DNA from 2 places in the Pseudomonas sp. HP_12 genome. Region 1 is predicted to be linked to the other one. Evidence: riboswitches for the same ligand, from Rfam matches in the RefSeq annotation. Region 1 holds a riboswitch; the other holds the start of a gene.
What was found. A riboswitch is a leader RNA that binds a small molecule or an ion and turns the genes downstream of it on or off. The one in region 1 is predicted to bind cobalamin.

Region 1 (4,210 bases):
TGACCCCCAGATGGATCGCCATGGTTGCCCGGTGCCGTGCCAGATCGCCCAGGCTTTCGCCTTCGGGCATGTCGGTTTTGTCGGCGTAGCGGGTCAGGATCACGCTCTGGGAGATGTCCGGCAGCGTCAGCTCTGTCCCGAGCAACGCGGCGCAGGCGGCGGTGGCGGTGACGCCGGGGATGATTTCGAAGGGGATCTGCAATTCGCGCAGGCAGCGGATTTGTTCGCCGATCGCGCCATACAGGCTCGGATCGCCGGAATGCACGCGCGCCACGTCCTGGCCCTGTGCATGAGCGGATTTCATCAGCTCGATGATCTGCTGAAGGTGCAATGGAGCGCTGTTGGTGACCTGAACTGCCTGATGACCTTCCAGCACTGCTTCAGGCACCAGGGAACCGGCGTAAATGATCACCGGGCAGGAGCGGATCAGCCGCTGGCCTTTGACAGTGATCAGGTCCGGATCGCCGGGGCCGGCGCCGATGAAAAAAACAGTCATGGGGTGTCCTGATTGGGGTTCATTTGAGCACTGCTTGGATGGCTGCATGCGGTCCAGTGGGACCGGCTTTAGCCGGGAAAAGGTCTGCGTGTACACCCTCAAATTTGCAGCGTGGCGCCTGACGTCTTCCCGGCTAAAGCCGGTCCTACAAGGGTTAGCCGGTCCTACAAGATTGCGGTTGCCAGAGCAAAGGTCGCGTGGGGGCTTTTTCGGCGGGGGATGACCAAGGTCGCGGGCGCGCCGGTCAACCGTGTCACCATCGCCAGCGCCGCGCTTTCTGCCACGCCGTAGCAGCCAGTGCGTTCGAAGGCGATGTCCGAACGGTAAGTCAGCTGTGCCTCGTAAGCCGCCAGATCACCCGCGCTGAAAAACCCGATCGTCAGCCCCAGCTCATGACCCAGTGCCTGCAGCCCTACCTCAGCCGACTTGCCGTCAATGGAGGCGAGGGCGGCAACGTCTGTCAGCTGAAGACGTCCCTCCCGCAACCCATCCTCCATCAACTGCCGAAGCTCCAGCGCCGAACAGCCGCGCTGGCAGCCCAGACCGACCACCCACAGCGGCCGATCGTGCACTTCATTCACAGAGCAGGCTTCAAACCGACGTGCGTCTCGGTCGCTTCATTGCGCCGAGACAACCAGGCGCTGATCAAGCCCAAGGCAATCCAGAAAACCGCATTGGTCAGCAGCGACGCGATCTTGAATTGCGCTTCAAGGGCTTCCGGCGCCAGTGCCGAGTGCACCGCCGGTTGCGGCGCGCCGACGATATGCGGCACCACCAGGATCACCGCGCCCAAGGCCTTCCACACCCAGTGCCGGGCAAACACTATCAATGCCAGGCCTGCAGCCGTGGAGGCGGCGGTGCCGACCCACCAGATCTGCCGTTGGGTCAGATCCGCCGCGACAGTGCCGGGCAGCTCGGGCGGCAAACCAAGAGTGGGCGCCAGCACGAACACCGCATAACCGGCCAACCCCCACAGCACGCCTTCGCGGGCTCTGGTCGGCGTACGCAGGGTGTACAGCGCCGCCAGCATCAGGGCGAAGCCGACCGCGACCACCAGATTGCCGCCGGTGGTGGACAGCACGCGCTGCCAGCCGTCTTCCGGCTCCCAGGCTTCGGCGTCATGGACGTGGCCGGCCATCGCACCCTCGGCGTGCTCGTGCATCTCAGCAGCCGGGGCCTTTTCGTAGGTCTCCGCCTGCAGGATCAGTGGCGCCACCGAGAAGCTCTGCAGCAGTGTCAACAACAGGGCGGCGAGCAGTCCGGTGAACCCGGCCGTTTGCGCAATTCGCTTGAACATGGCGGCGGGTCTCAATGGCACGGGAAGGCAGAGCTGTGACGGGTGTCGTGTGCCGCGTTGTGCACCGCATCGATGTGGGAGAAGCCGGCGAAGTACACCAGAAACGCGCCTAGAAACATCGCGCTGACGGCGGCGACAATGCGCTGGCTTTGGGTGGCGGTCACGGCTGTTGTGGTGTTTGTGCTGGTGCCGGTGCCGGACGTCTGGCGGGGTGTGCTGATGGACATGGCGCTTCCCTCTGAAGTGGATTCAGCGGACGGACGCGAAGACACCGCAGGCGAAGGCCGGCAGTGATCAACAGCGCCCGCCCACCGCGGGTTGTGTTATGTAGCGTTATCGGGCCGGTCTCCGGGCTCGCGAGGGGCACATGCATCAGCCGTTACAGCCGTCGTGCCTTCAAGAATCGCCTTCCCATATCGATGCCGACACAGTGGATCTGACTCTTCACTCGCTTACCGTTGCGGGGGCAGCACCGGACTGATACACACCCGAAGGTCTGCACGCACCGGTTTCCCGTTTCACCCTGTGAAGGGCACCCGTAACAAGGTGTGTAGCAGACCACGGGCTGTTTGGCTCGTCAATCGGCCCTTCAGCCGATGCGTCAATCAATGCAGCGATCGGTGCGTCAATTGGCGCGGCGATCATTGCAAAGCGCGATTGACCGGCCTCCAGTCACTGCGTAGCCTTGCGCACTTGAGGTTCGCCGGCCGCCCGGTTTCGGATACGTCACAGGGCCACCGGCGCTAAGAAGGGAATGCGGTATCAAGCCGCAGCTGCCCCCGCAACTGTAAACGGACAGCTTCATTGCACAGCCACTGCGCAAGCGGGAAGGCGCAATGAATGTCAGTCGCCTGATGATGCCTGTCAGCGACCGGCCGCCGTGAGCCAGGAGACCTGCCTCGATTCGGACCGCCTGCAAGCGGCCGAGGAATTTCACTACAACCGGGCGGGGTGATCCGGTGGCGAATCGAACCGCGCGCCTGCTTCCACCGGCCTGCGCTGTTTTCGTCCTCGTTGCCCCGCCGCACGCCTGAGGGCAACCGATGAAAACACTGGCCAAACTCCCTGTCACCATCGTCACCGGCTTTCTCGGCTCGGGCAAAACCACTTTGCTGCGGCACATGCTCGACAACGCCGAAGGCCGACGCATCGCCGTCATCGTCAACGAATTCGGCGAACTGGGCATCGACGGCGACATCCTCAAGCAATGCACCATCGGCTGCACCGAAGAAGAAGCCGTCGGTCGCGTGTACGAACTGGCCAACGGCTGCCTGTGCTGCACCGTTCAGGAAGAGTTTTTCCCGGTGATGCAGGAACTGGTCGCCCGTCGTGGCGACCTCGATCACATCCTCATCGAAACCTCGGGTCTGGCCCTGCCGAAACCCCTGGTCCAAGCCTTCCAGTGGCCAGAAATCCGCAACGCCTGCACCGTCGACGCCGTGATCACCGTGGTCGACAGCCCGGCCGTGCTCGCGGGCACCTTCGCCGCGTTCCCGGACCAAGTCGACGCCCAGCGCAAGCTTGATCCGAACCTGGACCACGAATCGCCGCTGCACGAGCTGTTCGCCGACCAACTGGCCAGCGCCGATCTCGTCGTGCTGAACAAGGCCGACATGCTCGACGCTGATGCTATCGCCGCCGTGCGTGCCGAAGTCGCCGAAGAACTGCCGCCGGCGGTGAAGATCGTCGAAGCGAACCGGGGCCAGCTGCCGATCAGCGTGTTGCTGGGCCTGGGCGCCGAGTCCGAGCTGCACATCGACGGGCGCAAGACCCACCACGATCACCACGAAGGCGACGATCATGATGACCACGACCATGACGCCTTCGACTCGATTTCCATTACGCTGCCCCAGGCCGACGAATCGCTGTTGCTCGACGCGCTGACCCAGGCCGTCGTCCAGCACGGCATCCTGCGTGTCAAAGGCTTCGCCGCCATTCCCGGCAAACCCATGCGCCTGCTGGTGCAAGGTGTCGGCACGCGTTTCGACAAGCATTTCGACCGCGCCTGGAAGCCAGACGAAGCCCGGGAAACCCACCTGGTGCTGATCGGCCAGGAACTGGACGCCGGCGTCCTTGAAGCGCAATTGCGCGACGCAGTCTCAGGCATAAAAGGCTAACCATGCACCTGCTGCGTACACAGCCCGGCGGCTTCGTCCCCGACGACAGCATCGCTGACCTGGGCCAGACGCCCGCCGAGCTGGTGATCCTGTGCAGCGCCGACTCGAATCTGGCGCTGCTGGCTGAAACCGCGCGGCAATTGCCGGATAGCTACCCGAGCCTGCGCCTGGCCAACCCGATGCAGGTGCAAAACCATGCGTCGGTGGATCTGTACGTGGACGAGGTGCTGCGCCACGCCAAAGTCATCCTGATTTCCCTGCACGGCGGCATCGGCTACTGGCGTTACGGCGTCGAGCGGC
Region 2 (4,210 bases), on a different contig from region 1:
GCGGGCATGACGTACCCCGGCCATCAGGCGCACCGCGTGGGGAATCACCAGACCGACGAAGCCGATGGACCCGACGATCGACACCATCACCGCCGTCATCAGCGCGGCGGTGAGAATCAGCACGGCCTGCACCCGGCGCACCGGAATGCCCAGGGACGCCGCTGAATCGCTGCCGAACGTGAACGCATCCAGCGCGCGCCGATGCCACAGGCACACCAGCAAGCCGAGCACCACGACCGGCACCGACAGCGCCACCGACGACCAGCGCACGCCGCTGAGATTGCCCAGCAACCAGAACATAATCCCGCGGGCCTGCTCGGCATTGGCCGACTTGGTGATCAGGAAGGAGGTCAGGGCGTTGAACAGCTGGGACCCGGCAATGCCCGCCAGGATGATCTGGCCGGCAGCGGTCTGGCCCCGAGAGGAGCGGGCGAGCAGGGCGACCAGCGCGAAGGCGGCGATTGCGCCGGCAAACGCGCCGGTGGACAGGGAAATCGTCCCGGCACCGATGCCGATGATCGCCACCAGCACTGCGCCGGTCGAAGCCCCGGCGGAAATGCCCAGCAAGTAGGGATCGGCCAGCGGGTTGCGCAGTAGCGATTGCAAGACCAAGCCCGACACCGCCAGCCCTGCGCCGCAAGTGGCGGCCACGATGGCCCGGGTCAGGCGGTAATTCCAGACGATGCCCTCGTCGATGGGGTCGAGGGGATAGCCCGCGGCCCACAGCTTGTTCGCCAGCACCTGAACGATCACCGGCAGGCCGATCGACGTCTCGCCGATCGCCACGCCCGCCAGCACCGCCAGCGCCAGCAACGCGGTCGCCCAAGCGCCGTGGCCGAACATTCGGACGATGCTTGAGCGAGGAATACGGAGCGGCATCATTGCGGATGAGTGGCCTGAGCCAGTTGTTCGATGCCGTCAAACAGCCGCACGCTGGACTCCATGGCGCTGGCGTCCATGACTACGATGCGATTGTTTTTCACCGCATCCATATTCCGTGTGACCGGGTCCGAGCGGAGGAAGGCCAGCTTCTTCTCGTGATCGTCGGCCGGGAAGCGGCGGCGGTCCATCCGCGCGATGACCAGCACCGTCGGGTTGGCCTTGGCGATGGTTTCCCAGCCCACGGTCGGCCATTCCTCGTCGGAGTCGATGACGTTACGCATGCCGAGGGTGTCGAGCATGAAGTTGGGAATGCCCTTGCGTCCGGCGACGTAGGGGTCGACGTTGATGTCCGGGCTGGAAAACCAGAACACCGCCGAGACGGGCGGGTTGGCATGGGCGTTCGCCTGTGCAACGGCCCGGGCCAGCCGCGCCTGGTAATCCGCGATCAGCCGTTCGCCACGGTCCTGCACGTCGAAAATCTGCGCCAGCTGCCGCAGGCTTTTGTACAGCGTGTCGATGCGGAAGGCTTCGAGGCGCGTGCCGTCGGCGCCGACCCGGTTGTTCTTGCCCTCGCAATCGGACGGCAGGATGTAGGTCGGGATGCCCAGGTCGCGAAACTGCTCGCGGGTGCCAACGGCGCCCTGTGGCCCGACCATCCACTCGAACTGCACCGGAACGAAATCCGGGCGTTTGCCGATCACCGATTCAAAACTCGGCGCGTTATCCGCGAGCCGAGCGATGCCGTTGTTGAGGGTTTGGTACTGGGCCAGGACGGGGTTGAACCACAGCGACGTGCCGACGACGTTCGGGCCCAGTCCGAGGGCATAGAGCATCTCGGTGGCCGCCTGGCCGATGGTCACGGTTTTCTGCGGGGCGTGGGTGAAGGTCAGCGCTTGGCCGCAGTTGTCCACGGTCAAGGGGTAAACCGTCGACGCCGCGAGGGCGGCAGTGGGCAAGGTCAGGGTGACGAGCAGGGCGGCGAGGCGGCGCAGCGGCATGAAAGCGATCTCCAGATAGCCTGAATGCTTGGCGAAGCAGGCACTGGAAAGTCCATCCCGACAGGCGCTCCTACGATGAGGGCGAGCACAGCGCGCGCGAACGACGCACGAACGGGAGTCCTTCCCCGGACACCCCGCCGGTGAATGAATATGCTGGCCGGCAGGTCTCCTGACTGGCGCTTCATCGCCGTGCTTCGGCCTTCCCGGGGTCACCCAGTGGCAAACAGGAAGCAGGGCTCAGCGCCTACAGTTGCGGGGACAGTTCCCTTTCAGCGCGCAGCACGCGCCTGGGGATTCCCTATTAATTCCGAGCGGAAACCGGCGGCGGGGATACTAAACGATTCGGCGGGTGGAGGCTAATGCGGAGGCCGTGCGCCGGAGCGCGGCTAAACACCTTGCAGTAGCGGCAGCAGCACTAAACCTGCGGGAGATGCAAAAGCTGAAGGAGATGCAGCGCCTGAAGCAGATGCAAAACCTGTGGGAGTGAGCTTGCTCACGAAGATGCCCGAACTTTCGCTAAATCTTCGGCGGCTGGAATTCAGTCTTCGCGAGCAAGCTCACTCCTACAGGGGTTTTGCGTTGGCCGCACGGGCGTCGTTGGTCCAGCGGCTTGAACGGCCAACCAACGATCTTCAGACCAGCGGCTTAAACGGCCAACCCACGATCTTCTTCGGCCGTGGCGTCGCATAGGTCCGCACTTTCGAGGTCTTCAACCCCAGACGCACCAGTGATTCCGCCAGTGCCACCGCAGCGGTCACGCCATCCACCACGGGCACGCCGGCGCGGTCACGGATGAGTTGATCCAGGCCGGCCATGCCGCCGCAGCCCAGGCAAATCACCTCGGCCTTGTCCCGACTCACCGCTTCCATGGCCTGCTCGACGATGGCCTCGACCGCACGCTCCGGCGATTCCTCCAGCTCCAGTACGCTCATGCCGCTGGCCCGCACCGAGGCGCAGCGTTCGTACACGCCGGCCAGCTTTAGACGGTCTTCAATCAGCGGCACGGTGCGGTCCAGCGTGGTGACCACCGCGTATTTATGCCCCAGCAGCATCGCCAGGCTGGCCGCCGCTTCGGTGATGTCCACCACCGGCACCTCGAGCAACTCCTGCAAACCCTCGCGGCCGTGTTCGCCGTAACCCGCTTGAATCACGGCGTCATAGGGCCCTTCGTAGGACATCACCCGGTCCATCACCGCGATGGCCGCGAGGTAACTTTCGAAATTGCCTTCCACCGACTCGGCGCCGAAGCGCGGGGTCAGGCCGATGATCTCGGTGCCAGGCGAGGCCACGCTGCGGGCCTGCTCGGCAATGGTCTCGGTCATGGATTCGGTGGTGTTGACGTTGACGATCAGAATTCGCATGGACAGATCTCGCGCAGAAAACAAGGCCGGGCGTCTGGCCCGGCGTCGTTGCCCACGATATCAGTCTTTCATCGGCACGGGCGCCTGCAGGGCGATGAAGCCCTGATCGCGCATGGCCTGCCAGAAACCATCCGGCACCTGTGCGTTAAGCGCGGTGACGTCCTCGATGATCCGCGACGGGCGGCTGGCACCCGGAATCACCGCCGCCACCAGGGGGTTGGCAAGGACAAATTGCAGCGCTGCGGACTTGATGTCCACTTGGTACTGACGGGCGATCTCCTGGATGTGCGCCACCTTGTCCAGCATCGCTGGCGACGCCTCCTGATACTCGAAATGCTTGCCGCCCACCAACACGCCGGAGCTGTAAGGCCCGCCGACGACGAACTCGGCGTTGTGCTGACGGGCCTTGTCGAACAGCCGTTGCAGCGGTTGGTCGTGATCGAGCAGCGAATAGCGGCCGGCGAGCAGGAAACCATCGGGCTGGGCTTCTTCCAGATCCAGCGTCAGTTCGCACGGCTCGACGCGGTTGACGCCCAGGCCCCAGGCCTTGATCACGCCTTCTTCGCGCAGGCGGGTGAGGGCACGGAAAGCGCCGGTGCGGGCGATGTTGAAATGCTCGGTCCAGGCATCGCCGTGGGCGTCCTGCGCGACGTCGTGGACAAACACGATATCCAGACGATCAGTGTTCAACCGCTCCAGGCTCGCTTCAATGGAACGCAGCGTGGCGTCGGCGGAATAGTCGGTGACGATCTTGTTTTTCAGGCCCTCGGCGAACGGGCCGCTGCGGGTCTCGGTGTCGATCTCGTCGGAAATCAGCCGGCCGACTTTGGTGCTCAGGGTGTACTGGTCGCGGGGGACGCCGGCGAGGGCCCTGCCCAGGCGCTGCTCGGACAAGCCGGCGCCGTAGATGGGCGCGGTGTCGAAATAGCGAATGCCCTGGTCCCAGGCGGATTGAACGGTGGCCGCTGC

Region 2: it holds a riboswitch for cobalamin, as region 1 does, so the genes downstream of both, ACYASU_RS02190 (ABC transporter substrate-binding protein) here and ACYASU_RS06800 (CbtB domain-containing protein) in region 1, are expected to answer to the same signal.

What each region holds. Positions count from the first base shown of each region.
Region 1 is NZ_JBTOQG010000006.1:146,940-151,149, forward strand. It holds gene cobM (precorrin-4 C(11)-methyltransferase) at 1-496, opposite strand, end outside; gene ACYASU_RS06790 (cobalamin biosynthesis protein) at 661-1,077, opposite strand; gene ACYASU_RS06795 (CbtA family protein) at 1,074-1,793, opposite strand; gene ACYASU_RS06800 (CbtB domain-containing protein) at 1,805-2,020, opposite strand; cobalamin riboswitch at 2,116-2,348, opposite strand; cobalamin riboswitch at 2,487-2,696, shown strand; gene cobW (cobalamin biosynthesis protein CobW) at 2,837-3,910, shown strand; gene cobN (cobaltochelatase subunit CobN) at 3,913-4,210, shown strand, end outside.
Region 2 is NZ_JBTOQG010000001.1:495,961-500,170, reverse strand. It holds gene ACYASU_RS02195 (FecCD family ABC transporter permease) at 1-843, opposite strand, end outside; gene ACYASU_RS02190 (ABC transporter substrate-binding protein) at 879-1,880, opposite strand; cobalamin riboswitch at 2,023-2,218, opposite strand; gene ACYASU_RS02185 (aspartate/glutamate racemase family protein) at 2,513-3,241, opposite strand; gene ACYASU_RS02180 (aldo/keto reductase) at 3,302-4,210, opposite strand, start outside.